Regions from separate parts of the Thermaerobacter sp. PB12/4term genome, predicted to be linked through region 1. Evidence: riboswitches for the same ligand, from Rfam matches in the RefSeq annotation. Region 1 holds a riboswitch; each other region holds the start of a gene.
The links. A riboswitch is a leader RNA that binds a small molecule or an ion and turns the genes downstream of it on or off. The one in region 1 is predicted to bind thiamine pyrophosphate.
Positions count from the first base shown of each region.

Region 1 (5,845 bases):
TCGATCCGCCCGGGACGGGCCGGAGCCTGCCGCCGCGCGCCGGCCTGGGCAGGCCGGCGGCCGTCCCGGGGGCGCCACCCCGTCGCCGGGAACCGTCCCCGGGCCCGCCAGGCCCCTCAGCCCGGCGGCGGCCGCCGCGGCCGGGTCGTCCGCCAGGCCTGCCGGCGGGCCGTCATAGAGCAGCCGGCCCTGGCCGAAGACCAGCACCCGGGTCGCCACGGCCAGCGCCAGCTCCAGGTCGTGGGTGGCCATGACCAGGGTGGTTCCCTGCCGGTACACTTCCATGAGTTCCCCTAGGAGGGCGGCCGCCGTGCGGGCGTCCTGGCCGAAGGTGGGTTCGTCCAGGAAAAGCAGCGGCCGCGGCACCACCAGCATGCTGGCCACGCTGAGGCGCCGCTTCTGGCCCTGGGAGAGGGTGTAGGGATGAACGGCCTCCAGCCCCTCCAGCCCGAATCGCTGGATCAGGGCCTTCACCCGGGCTGCCAGCTCCGCCTCCGGCACACCTGCGAGCCGCCCGCCCAGGGCGATCTCGTCGTGCACGGTGTCCGTGACGAACTGGTGCTCGGGGTTCTGGAACACGAAGCCGATCCGGGCGGTCTCGCCGGGCCGCCCCTTGAGGGCCGGCCCGTGGACGACCCGGCCGGCGGCGGGCGGTTGCAGGCCCGCGGCCACCTGCAGGAAGGTCGACTTGCCGCTGCCGTTGGCGCCCAGTACGGCCACCCACTCCCCCGGCCGGAGGGTCAGGCTGACCCCCGACCAGACGGTGCGCGAGCCGTGGGCTGCGGTGACGCCCTCCATCCGCACCAGGGGCAGGGCGGACCGGCCCGGGAGCGCGCCGGGCCCGTTCCTCGCTCCGGGGAAGCCGGCCGCCGCCCCCGCGGAGCCTGGGCCAGAGCCTGGGGAGGCTGCCCCGTCCAGACTGGAAGGCACCTCCGCCTGCGGTGCGATGGCTGGGGCGCCCAGGGACTGCTCGCCCGCGCCGGTCCACTCCGTTCCCGCCGGCGCCGGGCCGGACGCCCGGCCGGAGGCGGCACCGGGTAGGGCGGCGGGCGGCGCGGACCGGCGGAACGCCTCTACCTGGGGTACCCAGAAGGGGCCCCAGGAGCGGGGCCGCCAGATGCCGAAGGCGTCCAGGGCGGCCCGCTGCTCAGCCAGGACCCGGTCCGGCGGGCCGTCGGCCAGGAGGGTGCCCGAGGGGCCGAGCAGCACCACGCGGTCGACCCAGTCCACCACCCCGTCCAGGTTGTGCTCGACCACCAGGACGGTGACCTGCCGCCCCAGGCCGTAGAGGTTTTCCAGCACCAGGGCCCGCCCTGCCGGATCCAGCTGGGCCGTGGGCTCATCCAGGATGAGCATGTCCGGCTCCAGCGCCAGCACTGCCGCCAGGGCCAGGCGCTGCTTCTGCCCGCCCGAGAGGGCGTGGATCGGGTGCCCGAAGGGAACGTCGAGGCCCGTGGCCGCCAGCGCCCGGGCCACCCGGGCCGGCATGGCCGCCGGCGGCACGCACCGGTTCTCGAGGCCGAACGCCACCTCTTCGTCCACGGTGAACAGGCAGAACTGGGCCTCGGGGTCCTGGAAGAGCACGCCGGCCTGCCGCGCCGGTTCCAGGATCCCCTTCACCTCGGCCTCCACCACGGCCGGGATCAACCCGGCCAGGGCCAGCGCCAGGGTGCTCTTACCGGAGCCGCTGGGGCCCAGGAGCAGCACCCGTTGCCCGGCGGGTATGGACAGGCTCACGCCCCGCAGGGCCGGGTCGCGCCGGTCCGGGTAGCGGATGGTCAGATCGCGGCAGGCAGCCGCCGCCCGCGACGGCTCCGGCAGCCCCTGGCCCGGGGACACCGGGTTCGGGGTCGAGCCGCCGGCCGGCCCAGGGGTGGCCGCTGGGGGGTTGGCCGCCGGGCCCGCCGGGGCGCCCGACCGCACCGCATGCCGCCCCATCTCAGCCCGCCAGCCCTGCGCCCCGGTCCCGCCGGTTCCTCACCACGGCAAAGCCGTTGAGGGCCCCGGTGCGGGCCAGGCCGTCGACCAGCACCTTGGTGAAGACACCGGCCACCACGGCGCCGCTGAGCAGCCGTACGGCCACCGCGCCCGCCAGCACGCCCGGCTGCATGCCGGTGAAGTACCCCGTGACGGCATCCAGCGGGATGCTGGCGACGGCGGCCAGGGCGCCGGACAGCGCCAGCACCGGCAGGTCGAACCGCCGGTAGCGGAGCAGGGCGAAGGCCGCCTCGGCCCCCAGCCCCTGCAGCCCACCGTACAGCAGCACCCAGAGCACGTCCGGGCTGCCCAGGACCAGCTCGCCCGCGGCCGCAGCCAGCTCCGCCACGAAGGCCACCCCCGGCTTCTGGATGATGTAGGCGGCCAGGGTGCTGGCGACAAACCAGATGCCGTAGGTGGTTTCGGCCAGGACGGGATGGACGGCCTGGGCCAGCGACCACAACCCCCAGGCGTTGATGAACACCACGGAACAGGCGGCCGCGATGAACGTGAGGATCACGATCTCGCGGAACTGCAGGTGACGGGACGAACCGGCCATGGCGAGCCCCCCTTGCGGTTCCGGGACGGAACCGGGGGCTCGCGGGGCCGGCGAGGCGCACCCCCCGGCCGGGATGGCAGGGAGAACCTGCCCGTTCCGGTCCGGCGGGAGGCAGAGGAAAGAAAACCCACCCCCGGCTGGAGGTGGGTCGCGTGAAGCCGCCCCAGGCGGTCATGCGGTACCTTCCTCACGCCGGTATGACCCGGATCGAGTCCGAAGGGTAGCGCGGTGCCGCGTCCCGGCTCCCGGCGCTTCTCAGCCCGTGAGGGCACCCCCGGTACCGACTTCCCGATGGTCTTGTTCACCCTGATCATAGGCCCGGGCACGGCGGGCGTCAACGGCGGCCAGGCTCCGGGCCGGGACGGGAAGTGGGGGCGGGCGGTCTGGAGCGGTCCCGGCCCTCCGGGCCCGTGTTCCTTGGCCCGCGTCCTCGCGGCCGTGCCCCTCCCGGGCGGTGCCGGCGGTGCGTGCCACCCGCCGCCGGGGACGCCGCCCGGGCCCCCCCGCCCACCGGGCTTTCAGGCCCGGCCGCCGCCGGCCGCCCGCGCCCTCAGACGGCCGTGATCCCCCCGTCGATGGCCAGGACCTGGCCCGTGATGTAGGACCCGGCCTCGGACGCGAACAGCAGCACCGCGCCCTGCAGGTCCCGCTCGCCGCCCAGCCGCCGCAGGGGAACGGACTGCTCGATGAGGGGCCGGTACTGGGCCAGGATGCCCCGGGTCATCTTGGTCGGGAAGAACCCGGGCGCGATGCAGTTCACCGTGATGCCGTATTCCGCCAGCTTGGCCGCCAGGTCGCGGGTGAAGTTGATCACCCCGGCCTTGGAGGTGTTGTAGGGCAGGGTCTGCATCACCCGCGGGTCGCTGCCCCGCAGGCCTGCCACCGAGGCGACGTTGATGATCCGGCCTCCCCGGCCCCGGTCCACCATCACCCGGGCCGCCTCGCGGCTCATGTAGAAGGTGCCGTGCAGGTTCGTCCGGATCACCTTGTCCCAGGCTTCCAGGGGGATCTCGAACAGGGGGGCGCCCCAGGTGGCCCCCGCGTTGTTGACCAGGATGTCCAGGCCACCCAGGGCTTCGACCACCTGGTTGACGGTGGCCACCACCTGGTCGTAGTCGGTCACGTCGCAGCGCAGGGCCAGGCACCGGATCCCCTGGGAGCGCAGCTGCTCCTCCGCTTCGCGCAGGCCCTCCTCCTTGCGGGCCGTGATCGCCACGGCCGCCCCGGCCTCCCCCAGACCCTGGGCGATCTGAAGGCCCAGGCCGCGGCTGCCTCCGGTGACCAGGGCCACTTTCCCGTCCAGCCGGAAACGATCGAGAACGCCCACGTGACGGCCGCCTCCTTCCACCCGGCCGGGCGGCCGGAGACGGGCCGCCACCCGGCCGGCGCCGGGCATGCAGGTATTTCCTTCTCGGCAGCGAAGCCAACTCCTACCGCCGGGCGGCCCGCCCGCCGGAAGGCGGCGGTTCGGGCGAGGGCCCGCTGCGCGAAGCGCCACCGGGGTGATGCTCGTGTACGATTTCCGGCCGACCCCCGAGCAGGAAGCCGTCCTGGAACGCACCCGCGCCATCATGGACGAGCACGTCTACCCGGCCGAGGCCGAGTTCTTCCGGACCGGCACGCTGCCCGAAGAGCGCATGAAGGCCATCCAGCAGGCGGTGAAGGAGGCGGGGCTCTGGGCCCCCCACATGCCCAGGGAGGCCGGGGGCCTGGGCATGGGCATGGTGACCCTGGCGCTGATGAACGAGATCCTGGGGCGGAGCCCCCTGGCGCCGCGGGCCTTCGGAACCAGCGCCCCGGACACCGGCAACCAGGAGATCCTCTGGATGTTCGGCACGCCCGAGCAGAAGGAACGGTTCCTCAAGCCCAACCTGGCCGGCGAGATCGATAGCTGCTTCGCCATGACCGAACCGGAGGTGTCGGGTTCCGATCCCACCACCATCCGGACCCGGGCGGTGCGCGACGGCGACCACTGGGTGATCAACGGCCACAAGTGGTTCATCACCAACGCCTCCCGGTCGGCCTTTGCCATCGTCATGGCCGTCACCGACCCCGGCGCGCCGCCCCACCAGCGGGCCACCATGATCATCGTGCCTACGGACACGCCTGGCTTCCGCATCGTCCGCCAGATCCCCGTGATGGACGATGGGGGTGGCCTGGGCACCCACGACGAGATCGTCCTCGAGGACTGCCGCGTGCCCGTGGAGAACACCCTGGGGCCCGTGGGAGAGGGCTTCCGCATCGCCCAGGCCCGCCTGGGCCCCGGGCGGATCACCCATGCCATGCGCTGGATCGGCGTGATGAACCGCAGCTTCGAGCTGATGGTGCGGCGGGCCCTGACCCGGGAGACCCGCGGCCAGAAGCTGGCAGAGTTCCAGACCATCCAGAACTTCGTGGCCGACTCCTACGCCGAGATCCAGGCGGCACGCCTCTTGACCCTGTATGCGGCCTGGCGCATGGATCAGGGGCTCGATGCCCGCAAGGAGATCTCGCTGATCAAGTTCTTCGGGGCCCAGGTCCTCCACCGCGTGGTGGACCGCGCCCTGCAGGTGCACGGAGCCCTGGGCTATTCCCGGGACACGCCCCTGGAGCTGTTCTACCGCGAGGCGCGGGCGGCCCGCATCTATGACGGCCCCGATGAGGTCCACCGGGTGGTGGTGGCCCGGCGGATCTTCAAGGAATTGGGAGGCCAGCCATGAGCCAGCCGGAAAGCCAGCGCCTGGCCGGTCCGGGTGGGGATGGGTTCCCGCCCGGCACCATTCCCGTGCGGCCGGGAGAGGAACTGGACCTGGATGCGGTGACGGCGTTCCTGGAGCGGGAGGTGCCCGCGTTTCCGGGACCTCCTGTGGAAGTACGGCAGTTCCCCGCAGGGGCGTCCAATCTGACCTACTGGTTGCGGGCCGGGGATTGGCAGGCCGTGCTGCGCCGGCCGCCCTTCGGCCCGCTGCCGCCCCGGGCCCACGACATGGTGCGGGAGGCCACCATCCTGCACCACCTGCACCCCGTCTTCCCCCTGGCCCCGCGGCCGCTGGCCGTCTGTCCCGACCCCTCCGTGCTGGGGGCGCCTTTCTATGTGATGGAATACCGGCCCGGCGTGGTGGTCGACGACCAGTTCCCCGGCGGTCGGACCCCGCCTCCCGAAACCTGCCGCCGCATCGCCCAGCGGGTGGTGGACACCCTGGCCGATCTCCATGCCGTGGACTACCGACAGGCGGGGCTGTCGGGGTTGGGGCGGCCGGAGGGGTTCGTCCGCCGGCAACTGGAGGGCTGGGCCGGCCGCTGGCGGCGGGTGGAGACGGAACCCATCCC
Region 1 covers NZ_CP048407.1:1,586,581-1,592,425, forward strand. The annotation lists gene DYI95_RS13085 (ATP-binding cassette domain-containing protein) at 1-1,923, opposite strand, end outside; gene DYI95_RS06595 (ECF transporter S component) at 1,940-2,536, opposite strand; TPP riboswitch at 2,703-2,822, opposite strand; gene DYI95_RS06600 (SDR family oxidoreductase) at 3,087-3,863, opposite strand; gene DYI95_RS06605 (acyl-CoA dehydrogenase family protein) at 4,042-5,235, shown strand; gene DYI95_RS06610 (phosphotransferase family protein) at 5,232-5,845, shown strand, end outside.

Region 2 (5,845 bases), 770 kb from region 1:
GCCCGGCGGGGAGGGTGACGATCCGTGCCCCCGCCTCTTCCAGGCCCCGGACCCGCGCGGCCGGTGCGCCGGGGGTGACGGCCACCCAGGTTGGCGCCGGCGACAGACGGGCCACCTGAACCACGCGGGCCGTGGGAGGTGTGCGGGCGTGACTGTCGAGGACGATGCGCAGGGGATCCCGGCCGCCCGGATGGAGGCGGACGGTCAGCAGCGGATCGTCGGCGAGGACCGTGCCGACCCCGACCAGGATGGCGTCCACCCGGTCCCGTAACCGGTGGGCCCACCGCCGGGCGCGGATCCCGGTGACCCAGCGGCTGTCGCCCCGGGCGGTGGCGATGCGCCCGTCCAGCGTCATGGCGTACTTCGCCGTGACCATGGGGCGGCCCAGCCGCCGGTGGACGATATACGCCTCATTCAGTCGCCGGGCGGCTTCCTCTTCCAGCCCGACGGCGACTTCGATGCCGGCGGCCGCCAGCGCCGCGATCCCGCGACCGGCCACCCGCGGGTCCGGATCCACCATGGCCACCACCACCCGGCGGACGCCTGCCGCCATGATGGCACCGGTACACGGCGGGGTGCGGCCGTAATGGCAGCAGGGCTCCAGCGTGACGTAGAGGGTAGCTCCCCGCGCCCGTTCACCCGCCGTCCGGAGGGCCTCGATCTCGGCGTGGGGCTCTCCCGCCCGCCGGTGAAAGCCTTCCCCGACCACCTCCCCGTCCCGGACGATCACGGCACCGACAATGGGATTGGGATGGGTCCGGCCGCGGGCCCGGGCGGCCAGCCGCAAGGCACGACGCATGAACGCCCGGTCGGTCACCGGCCAGTCGTCACGACGGCAAGCGGCGAGGACGCCGGAGGGCTCACCCGCTGGCGGGGCTCCCCGGCCACCGGTCCCGGCGATGGACGGCGTCACGCACCTCACCCCCTGGCGGCAGGACCGGCGGCCCGCCCTGACGGGCCTGCGACACCCGACCAGCCGGGCGGACGCGCACCGTTCCCAGCCAACCTCCTCGGGAGCAGGGAGATGGGGAAAGAATGGGATGGGCCCCAAAGCCTCAGGTGCTGTCGGGACCGCACGAAGGGGACGAAGGGGGAACCGTGGACTGACCGGTCGACGCGGGCAGCCTCAGCCCCTGCCTCCTTCTCCCATCCGGACTGTACCGTCGGCGCCGGGATCGCACCGGCTCCTGCCCCGAGCGGCATCGGAGAAGCCGCCCCGGCGGCTCGCGGGCTCGTCGTGGCGCCAGGGGCGCCACGCATCACCGCCGGTCGGGAATTGGTCGCCGCCTCCGGCTCGTACGGACCGGCGACCTCACCCTGCCCCGAAGGAGACATGGAACGACCTTTCCACAATCAATCGGGTTTGTGAAGCGAGTCACAATCTGCCGCGATGGCCGTATTCGCCGCGCCGGCCCGGAATCCTCCCGCCCCTGAATCACGGGGCCACGGGCCAGCGGAGGGTCCGATAGGCCTGGTCCCAGAACATCCACTCGTATCGCAAGCTGCGCAGGAACCATTGATGCATCAGGCGGCGCTCGTCAGCACCGGCCAAGGTGGCCAGGCGGTCCACGAGGGCCAGCTGTTCGTCCACGCTGCGGTGGAATTCCGGACTGGCATACGCGAGAATCCACTGCCGGTACACATCGTGGTCGGGCAGCCGGCGTGCCAGCCGTTCGCCGACCCGGGCGTAGACCCAGTAACAGGGAAGGACCGCGGCGACCAGTTCCCCCAACGTGCCCGTATGGGCCACCCGGAGCAAGTGATCGGTGTACGCCACGGTGACCGGCGCGGGTTCCTGTTGCCTGACCGCTTCCACGTCCAAGCCGATGCGTGGCGCCAGGTCCTCATGCAGCCGCTCCTCGACCCGCCCCACGTTGGCCGCGTGGCGGAGGAACATCTCGCGGGTTACCGGCGTGTCCGCCAGCGTCGCCCCCCGGGCCAGGACCCGGGCGAACTGATCCAAATAGAGCACGTCTTGGGCGATGAAATTGGCAAATCTCTCCAGCGCCAGCGTCCCGTCCCCCACTTCGCGGACGAAGGGAAGCTCGAAGATCGCATCCCATACGGGCCGGCTGCGTTCCTCCAGCTGCTGGTGAAACGGTGCGGTTCCGCCTGCATCGGTGACCACTCGTCCTGATGCCCCCTTCCTCCATGGTCGAACTCGGGAAAAGGAAACGCCGCCGAAGGGCTCGGCGGCGGGAAGCAGGCGATGGAGCGGTGATTGGCTCGCCATGCGACCGCATTCCCGACGCCGGCATGATCCGGATCCGGTGATGGGGGTCGGCGACGCCGTCCCAGTCGCCCTCTCAGCCCGGTTGCCCCGGACTCCCCCCGCGGTCTCTTTAGGGGTATTCATACCCCACGGCGCCCTACACTCCTTCCCGGGTCTCCGCGAGGCCGGCGGCCTGGCAGGAAATCGGCCTCCATCTCACCCACGCGCTTCCAGGTGGCAGGATGCTCCCATCGCGATCTAGAAAGGGGTGGGCAGACCAACGTCGATGGGGGATGCGTCCATGGAGCAGGAAGAACGGCGTCCCGTGCCCCTCTGGCGGGCGCTGGGCGGGATGCTGGCGAACCCCACCGCCACCTTCGCGGCGTTCCCGGCGAAGCAGCCGTGGTTCATGCCGCTGCTGCTGTTCGGCGTCATTGGCGCCGTGGGCGGCTGGGTGGTCGCCTCCGCGACGTCGGATGTCGTGCTTGCCCGGATCGAGGAACTGTCCGGACAGGCCGGGAATCCGATGGGCGACCCCAGCGCCGTGGCCTCCTTCGCTGGCACCGTGATGATGGTGAGCGCGACGGCGTCGGGTTTCTTCGGGCCCTTCCTGGATGTCCTGATGACGGCCGCCGTGACGTGGATCGTGGCAGCCGCCGCGCGGGCGGTCTTGCCCTTCTCGCAACTCTTCTCCCTGACGGCGTATGCCCATCTGCCCCACGTCTTCGGAACGGTGCTCTTGGCGGTCCTGGTCGCGTCCGGCCTGTTCGACCCGCTGGCCATGCCCGGGGTGGTCCCGACGAGCCTGGCCGTCGTCGTGCCCGGCGAGCCGGGGTCGTTTCTGGCCGGAGTTTTCGGGCACGTCGAGCTCTTCACCCTCTGGAGCACGGTCTTGCTGGGGATCGGCCTCGGGGCCGCGGCGCGGCGGAGTGCGCGCTGGGGCATCGGCGTCGCGGTGGCCGGGTGGCTGCTGATCGCGGTGGTCAGCGCCGGGCTGGGGAGCCTGCTGCCGAACCCCGGTACCTTGCCGGCGGCCCCCGGAGGCGTGCCCGGCAGCGGCGTGCCCCAGTAGGCACATTGCGCATGTGACGCACACTGGGGCCGTACGATGGGAGCCCATGCCCACCGATAGCAGGAGGCGGACGTGGTGCCCGTCGGCGTTCCCGGGTGGATCTTCACGGTACTGGCCCTCTCGGCTCTCTTCGTCGTTGGATGGAAACTCGATCGGGCCATGTTCCCCAGGCGGAAGACCCGATGGTCGGGCACGGGTTGGGGTGGCCGCGACGGGGAGGAACCGGCTTGAGTCTTGGGGAGGCGTTCCGTGCCGCATGGCAAGGGGTGTGGGCGCACAAGTTCCGTACCTTCCTGACCATGCTGGGGGTGGTCATCGGCGTCGCGGCGGTGATCGCGGTCGTGGCCATCGGCGACGGCGCTCGCCACCGGATCACCGCCACCCTGCGGGCCGTCGACGCCCAGGCCGTCCAGATCCTCCCCGCAGACTTCGACGAACTGGGCAATTCCCAGGGGCTTTTGACCGAACAGACCCTGGAGCAGGTGAGCCGCCTCCCCGGGGTGCACGGGGTCGTCACCGCCGACGTGACCGCCGCCACCGCCCGCTTCCGGGGCGAAGAGGTAGAGCTGACGGTGACGGGCACCACCTTTGCCTACCCGCTGACGGACCCCCTGGAATTCCTCGCCGGGCGGTTCTGGGCCGAAGCCGACGACCGGGGCGCCCGGCGCGTCATCGTCCTCGACGAGACGGCGGCCGGCCGGCTGTTTCCGGGTGAGGATCCCGCGGCGGTGGTGGGGCAGGTGATCCGGGTCGACGGCATCCCCTACCGGGTCGCGGGCGTCGTCCGCTCGCAGGTGCCGGCGGCGCTGGCAGGCTTCGTCTCGGCACTAGGGGAAGGATTACGGGGTAGCGGCTACGTCCCCCTCTCCACCTGGCCCACCCTGACGGGCCGGTCCCCCGTGGTCGCCTACGTCGCCGTGGTGCCGGAACCGGGCGAGGATCGGGACGTCATTGCCCGGCGCACCATCGCCCACCTGGAGCGGGTGACGGGTCAGCGCGGCGCCTTCCGCACCCTGGACCTGTCCGAGCTGGCAGGCGCCATCGGCCAGGTGACCGCCCTCTTGACGGTGGTCGTCGGGTCCATCGCCGGGATCGCCCTGGTGGTGGGAGGCGTCGGCGTGATGAACATCATGCTGGTCTCGGTCACCGAACGCACCCGGGAGATCGGGTTGCGGATGGCCCTGGGGGCCACGCGCGGCAACATTCTTCTTCAGTTCCTCATCGAGGCGATGTTGATCACCGGGACGGGAGGGCTCGTCGGCATCGGCCTGGGATCCGGACTGGCCTGGGTCATCGCCGCCCTGGCGGGGTGGCCGCCGCGGGTGTCGGTTCCCACCGTGGTGGTGGCGGTGCTGTTCTCGCTCTTCGTCGGGGTGGTCTGCGGCATCTACCCGGCACGGCGGGCGGCGGGCCTCGACCCCATGGAGGCACTTCGCTATGAATAGACGGGTTTGGCGGCTGTTGGTGGTCTATCTGCTGCTGGCGGCGGCAGCGGCAGGCACGGTCGGCGTGGCCATCGCCCGGTCCCGCCATCCAGACGGCCGTCCCATCCAGGCCGTTCACCCCCAGCGACGCCCCATGGAGGACGTCATCTTCGCCAGCGGCCGCGTCGCCCCCCGCCACCAGCAGAAGGTGCTGCCCCGGCCGGGGCTAGCGGTCGAGTCGATCCCGGTGGAGGAAGGCCAGACGGTCAAGAAGGGTGACGTCCTGGTCCGGTACGCCGCCGGCGAGCTGGAGGGTCAGGTGCGCCAGGCCGAACTCGCCCTGCAGCGGGCTCAGCTTGAGCACCGGCGCGCCCGAGGCCAGCTGGAACGAGCCAGGGCATGTGCCCGCGAGAACGGCAGCCGCGGCGAGGCCGCCCAGGGTCCACGGGACGAACCGGCCCCGCCGGACACCTGCATCGGCAGCGTACCGGAGGAGGAGGCGGAGCTGCAGGTGGAGCTGGCCCAGCTGGGGGTGGAACAAGCCCGGTTGCAACTGGAACAGGCAAAGCGCCAGCTGGCGGGGGCGGAGGTCCGGAGTGAACTGGATGGCGTGGTGCTGCAGGTCGCGGACCCGGAGGGAGACCTGCTGCAGGGCGCCGGCGGGCCGCTGGTGACGGTCGGGACCCTGGAGGAGCTGGTGGTCGACCTGGTCGTTCCCGAGTTGGACGGGGTGCGGGTCCGGTCCGGGCAGAAGGTCCGCATCCTCAGCGATGCATTCCCAGACGCCACGTGGGAGGGGACCGTCGACCGGGTCGGGGCGCTGGTCGTCACGCGGGCGGGGATGGGCGGGCGGCAGGAAACCGGAGTACCCGTGACCGTCGCCCTGCCTCGGGGAACGCCCCTCAAGCCCGGCTACACCGTCAATCTGGAGATCGTGGTGGAGGCGCGGCAGGCCCTGGCGATACCCCTCTCCGCCCTGGTGGGGACCGACGGTGCCGAGGTGTGGGTGATCCGCGACGGGCGAGCCGTCCGCCGCCCGATCGAAGTGGGCATCAGCGACGCGGAGTGGGCGGAGGTGCGGTCCGGGCTCGCACCGGAGGATTGGGTGGCCGTCGACCCGCCCGCGGATTTGCGCCC
Region 2 covers NZ_CP048407.1:2,352,776-2,358,620, forward strand. The annotation lists gene ribD (bifunctional diaminohydroxyphosphoribosylaminopyrimidine deaminase/5-amino-6-(5-phosphoribosylamino)uracil reductase RibD) at 1-913, opposite strand, end outside; gene tenA (thiaminase II) at 1,436-2,128, opposite strand; TPP riboswitch at 2,226-2,342, opposite strand; gene DYI95_RS09850 (YIP1 family protein) at 2,499-3,284, shown strand; gene DYI95_RS09855 (hypothetical protein) at 3,360-3,515, shown strand; gene DYI95_RS09860 (ABC transporter permease) at 3,512-4,729, shown strand; gene DYI95_RS09865 (efflux RND transporter periplasmic adaptor subunit) at 4,722-5,845, shown strand, end outside.
Region 2: another riboswitch for thiamine pyrophosphate. It lies ahead of tenA (thiaminase II); the one in region 1 lies ahead of DYI95_RS06595 (ECF transporter S component).

Region 3 (5,845 bases), 750 kb from region 1:
GTGGCCGCCGGCGCGCACCTCCAGCGACCCGATAAGGCCCGTCGGGATCCCCGCGGCGCTCAAAAGGTGGTAGAGCAGCAGGGTGGTGGTCGTCTTGCCGGTGGTCCCGGTGACGCCCACCACCACCAGCTGGCGGGACGGGTGGCCGTAGCGATTGGCCGCCAGGCGAGAGAGGGCCGAGCGGGCACAGGGCACCTCAAGCCAGCTGACACCGGGAGGCAGCGTCTGGGCCGGGGGCTGTTGGGCCATCACCACCCGCGCGCCGCGGCGCAGTGCCTCTCCGGCGAAGGCGGCGCCGTCATGGCGGCGGCCGGGGATGGCGACGAACAGGTCGCCGGGTTCCACCCGAGCGGAGTGGGAGCGGATCTCACCGACCCGTGGGGGAAGGGGATCACCCGTCAGATGAAAACGCAGCCCTGCCAGCAGTTGGCCAACGTCCAGCGCCATGGTCCTTGTTCGCCCCCCCGTTTGGGGTTCCCCGATAGGCGTATGTCGCATGCCCCGGGCAGGTGTCACGGAGGGCGCAACGGAGTAAGGGAAAAGCTGGGCAACGGGGTCCCCGACAAGCGGGGGACCCGACAAACGGGGTCCCGGACCGGGGGGTGGGTGGCGCTGGAAACTGAAAACAGGGGCCTTGACCGGCAAGGGCTTAAAAGCCCGCCAGCCAGCTGATCAGGGCGGGGGCCAGCAGGGTGAGGATGAGCCCGTGGACGAAGGCCAGGGCCGTGGTGCCCGCATCCCGCGCCGCCGCGGCGATGATGGGCAGGGTGGTGTCCATGGTGGTGGCGCCGCCCGGCAGGACGGCGAGCCAGCTCCGCCGGCCTGCCAGGCGCGCCAGAAAGGGCACCGCCACCACCGTCAAAAGCTCCCGCAGCACGTTGGCCAGGAAGGCTAAGGCGCCGGCGGCCGGTCCCCACAGCTGGGCCACCAGTACCCCTGCCATGCTGTACCAGCCAAAGGCGGCCGCCACGGCCAGGGCCAGGGCGGGCGGCTCGCCGGTCAGCCGGCCCGCCAGCCAGCCCCCGGCCAGGCTGCCCATCCCGCCCAGGAGGGGCAGCAGGAGGGCCTTCCCCCGAACGGCCCGGAGGCTCTCCCGGGTGGCCGGCCACTGGCGTCCGAACTCGCAGCCGTAGAGCACCATGAGCAGGATCAGGGCGTATCCGGAACCGGCCGTCGCCAGCCGCCCGGCGGTGGCCACCAGCTGGGGCGACGCGGCCGCCCCGGCGGCCATCGCCGCCGTTTCTCCGGCCATGGCCGCCTTCCCACCGGCCATCGCTGCCGTCCCCTCGGCCATCGCCGCCCCGGCACCGCCGTCCACCAGGCCGCCCGCCCAGTGGACGAACCCGCCCCCCGCCAGCCACCCGCCCACGACCGCCAGGACGGCTGCCGCGCTGAGGCGCAGGGCTTCGCCGGGTCGGCCAGGGTCCGCGGCGGCCGCGGCCTGCCCCGCGGCGCCGGGATCGCGACGGATCGGGTCCTGCCGAGCGGTCTTTCCCTCGGGGGCGAGACTCCCCTGGGCGGCGCGATCCGGAGGGATCAGGTGCGGGCCCGCCGCCTTCCCAGAGCGCTCGAAGGGACGGGGCCGGGTTCGACTGCGCACCTCACCGGGCTCGGCGCCGGCCCGGCCGGACCGGCGCGAGGCGGTGCGGGCGCGGAAGGCGGCCCCCAGCGCCCAACCGAGCAGTCCCGCCAGCAGGGCCCCTCCTGCCGTGGCCACGGCAAAGGTCGCAGCCCGGCCGCCCAGCCGGGCCAGCCCGGACCCCACCTGCGGGTCAAGGCCAAGCCGCAGGCCCATGAGGAAAAGCAGCATCCGCAGGGTCCAGCGCGATGCCGCATTCCACCAGGCCGCCGGAATCCGGTTGCCGAGGCCGCTCAACCCCGCCGCCATGCCGGCAGCCAGGGCCACCAGCACCGCGGTCACGGGCGACCTCGCTCCTTGCCTAGGCTCCCGCGGGCGGGCTCCTTTTCGCTTGCCCCGGGCCAGCGCGTTCCACCCGAAGAACCCCTGCTCGCGGCGCCCGCGTGGCGGCTGGCGGGACCGGCCCTTTCGCCGGTGGCACGGGTACGCCTGCCGCTCTCAAGCACGCCCATGAGCCGCGCAAACCCCAGGGCGCCCAGCAGGATGACGCCGGCGAGGGACACCGTCATCCCCAGCAGCCCGGCCACCGATCCGCCCGTGCGGCGCTGCCACAGGGCGGCGATCACCACAAACAGCCCCAGGGCCATCGCCCGGACCACCGGCTTCAATCGCTCGCGCAAGCTGGTTCCCCCGTTTCTCCCTGCTTTCGTGTCCACGCCCGGCACCGCCGCTAAGCGGGACCGCCCTTGGCCCGGGCCGGCCGCGGACCGAGGTCCCTTCCCCGACACCCTCTGGCGCCGGATCTCTGGCGCCGGATCTTCCGCGGGAGGGCTGGCGGGCACCCCGTTGACCTGCTCAGGCGCGGGCCGGATACTGGAGATGATGGTAGCACCGTGGGGGTGCTGGCGCCACGCCGGCTGAGACGAGCCAACCGGCTCGAACCCCTCGAACCTGACGTGGGTAATGCCACCGGAGGGAACGGTGCGGTCCCGCTCCAACGAAGCTTCTGGATCGCTTCCTGGCGCCTGGGCCGCGTTCGTCCCGCGGCCCCTTTTCGTTGCCGGCCGCACCCTGCCCTGCCGCGGCACCCGCCCGCGCCAGCCCGCACCACCCGTGGGAAGGGAGCGATCCACCATGCCCACCCCTGCTGAGTCCCGTCCCGGTGCGCCCCGTCCGGGTGCTCCCCGCCCGCATGCGCCCGGCCCGGGCACCCCACCGCAGGCCCCCCCGCCCCGAGCCATGACCATCGCCGGCTCCGACAGCGGCGGCGGCGCGGGGATCCAGGCGGACCTGAAGACCTTCAACGCTCTGCGGGTCTTCGGCACCTCGGCCATCACCGCCCTGACGGCCCAGAACACCGAGGGGGTGCGGGACGTCCACCTGGTCCCCCCCGAGATGGTGGCCGCCCAGATCGACGCCGTGCTGGACGACATCGGCACCGACGCCGCCAAGACGGGCATGCTGGGCACCACCGCCATCGTGGAGGCCGTGGCCGAGCGCATCGGCTACTGGCGGGACCGGCTGGGTCCCTTCCCCCTGGTGGTCGACCCGGTGATGATCGCCAAGAGCGGCGCCCCCCTCCTGGACGAACCGGCCCGGGAGGCGGTGCGGCGGCTGCTCCTGCCGCTGGCGACGGTGATCACGCCGAACCGCCACGAGGCGGAGGAACTGGCCGGCGTCCCCATCCGGACGCTGGACGACGCCCGCCGGGCGGCCCAGGTCCTCCACGGGCTGGGGCCGGCCTGGGTGGTAGTCAAGGGCGGTCACGTGGCGGAAGATTCCGCCGAGGCCGTGGACGTGGTCTACGACGGTCGGGAATGGCACCTGCTGCGGGCGCCTCGCATCGCCACCCGCTCGACCCACGGCACCGGCTGCACCTTCTCGGCCGCCATCACCGCCTACCTGGCCAGGGGGTACGGGGTGCTGGACGCCCTGCAAGCCGCCAAGGTTTACATCACCGGGGCCATCCGCCATGCCCCCGCCATCGGCCGCGGCCACGGCCCCACCTGCTCCTTTTACCCCTGGGAGGCCGCATCCGGGGCAGCTGATGCGCCGGGCCGGCCGGCCGAAGGCGGTGAGGAGGGGTGACGGCACCTCAGCCCACCGCACCCCCCGGCCGCACCCGGCGGCTGGTCCGGGCCGCCATGCTGATCGCCCTGGGCACCGTCCTGGCCGGCATGGTCCGAGTCCCGGTGGGGGTGGCCACCGCCACGCCGGTGCAGCATGCCGTCAACGTGCTGGCCGCCGCCTGGTTCGGCCCGGCGGGCGCCGTGACCGTGGCGTTCCTCATCAGCCTCCTGCGCAACCTGCTGGGGCTGGGCACCCTGCTGGCCTTCCCGGGCAGCCTCTTCGGCGCCGCCCTGGCCGGTCTCGCCTACCGGGCCGCCCGGCGCCCCGCCGCGGCCATGGCGGGCGAGGTGGTGGGCACAGGGCTGGTGGGCGGCCTGGCCGCCTTCCCCGTGGCCCGGTGGCTGCTGGGCCAGGCAGAGGCGGCCTGGTTCTTCTACGTGGTCCCTTTCACCCTCAGCAGCTTGCTGGGCGCCCTGGTGGGAGGCCTGCTGCTGCGCTGGCTCCCCGCCCCGGCCCGGGAGAGCGACGGGGAGCCGGTTCCCGCCCCGGGTCGTGAAGGCTCCCAGAGCCCGCGCTCCCGCCGCGGGGGACCGCGCTCCCCCCACGGCGAACCGTAATAACCCGGCTCCGCCGGGTCCCCGGGCCGGTGGGAGCGCCGGGGCCAGGCGGGTTGCCCGGGTATGGCAAAGGAGGGATCCCCATGACGGCGGGCGCTCCCCAGCCGCAGGCGCCGGAAGCGTTCACCCCCTTCACCCCCGGAACCTGGGAGGAGGAAGCTGCCCGGGTTCTAGCCCGGATCCGCCAACAGCGGCCGCTGGTCCACCACCTGACCAATTATGTGGTGATGAACTGGACGGCCAACATCACCCTGGCCCTGGGGGCATCCCCCTTGATGGCGCCGGAACCTGAAGAGTTCCCCGCCATAGCTACGGCGGCGGGGGCCCTAGTCCTGAATATCGGCAGCCTGCGGGCAGGGGATGAAGCCGTCTTCAAGGCGGCCCAGGCCGAGGCCCTCCGCCACGGGCGGGCCGTGGTGGTCGATCCCGTAGGAGCCGGCTTCACCCCCTTGCGTACCCGGCTGTGCCTGGACCTTCTGGCCGGGGGCGTTACCGCCGTGCGCGGCAACGGCGGCGAGATCCTGGCCCTGGCCGGGGCGGGAACCGGCCGGACCCGGGGCGTCGACAGCGGCGCGGTGGAGGAAGGGGAGGTGCTGGAGGCGGCCCAGGCACTGGCCCGGCGCTTTCGCTGCGTGGTGGTGGCCAGCGGCCCGGTCGACCTGGTCACCGACGGCCGTCAGGTCTGGCGGGTGGCCAACGGCCACCCCTGGCTGGCGGCGGTCACCGGCGGCGGCTGCGGGGCCACCACGGCGGTGGCGGTGTTCCTGGCGGGCTCGGAGGCGCCCCTCAAGGACGCCACCCTGGCCATGGCCGTCTACGGCCTGGCCGCCCAGCGGGCGGCGGAACGCACCCCGGGGCCGGGTTCGTTCCAGGCAGCGTTCCTGGACGAGCTGTACCACCTGGGGGCGGGGGGCACGGCAGATCCGGAAGGGCTTTCCATTCTACCGGGAACGCAAGATGGGTCCCAGGAAAGGTGAACCGCGCGGATGCAGCGGCGCCGGGGGTTGCGGGCCGGGGCCGGCTGCAGCCGGAGTTCCCGGCTCACCCTGGCGTGCGGCTCGGTGCTGCGCCGTGACCGCTTTTGCCCCCGTCGGGTCCGCCTGGCGCCGGCCTCCTGGGGGTGGGGTGGCCACCCGGGGCCGGCCAGGGCGGGCATCCAGAGCGAGGGGGGCACCTGGGGTCAGAGTGGGCCCCTGGGGCAGCGCCGCCACCCGCGGCCAGGGCGGGCACCTAGGGTCAGAGCAGGAACGTGGGGGCGAAGCGGACCCCTGGATCCCGGCGGGTCCTCACGGGAGGTGATCCCATGACGGGTGATTCCATGACCGGGAAGGATGGGGCAGGTCGGGGCGGGACCCACCTCCCGTCGCCGGCAGGCGTCCCTGCAGAGCGCACGATCCCCACCGGCCCCGAAACCGGCCTGCTCAAGGTCTACTTCATCTACGACCTGGGCCTTATGGGCACCGCCGACCCTGTCCCTCTGCTGGAGCAGGTGCTGGCTGCCGGGGTCCGGGCGGTACAGTTCCGGGCCAAGGCGGTGGCCGACCGGGTCGCCTACGACCTGGCCCAGGCGGCTCGCGGA
Region 3 covers NZ_CP048407.1:2,335,375-2,341,219, forward strand. The annotation lists gene DYI95_RS09765 (Mur ligase family protein) at 1-447, opposite strand, end outside; gene DYI95_RS09770 (lysine exporter LysO family protein) at 650-1,921, opposite strand; gene DYI95_RS09775 (hypothetical protein) at 1,918-2,259, opposite strand; TPP riboswitch at 2,465-2,574, shown strand; gene thiD (bifunctional hydroxymethylpyrimidine kinase/phosphomethylpyrimidine kinase) at 2,714-3,667, shown strand; gene thiW (energy coupling factor transporter S component ThiW) at 3,664-4,266, shown strand; gene thiM (hydroxyethylthiazole kinase) at 4,350-5,243, shown strand; gene thiE (thiamine phosphate synthase) at 5,570-5,845, shown strand, end outside.
Region 3: another riboswitch for thiamine pyrophosphate. It lies ahead of thiD (bifunctional hydroxymethylpyrimidine kinase/phosphomethylpyrimidine kinase); the one in region 1 lies ahead of DYI95_RS06595 (ECF transporter S component).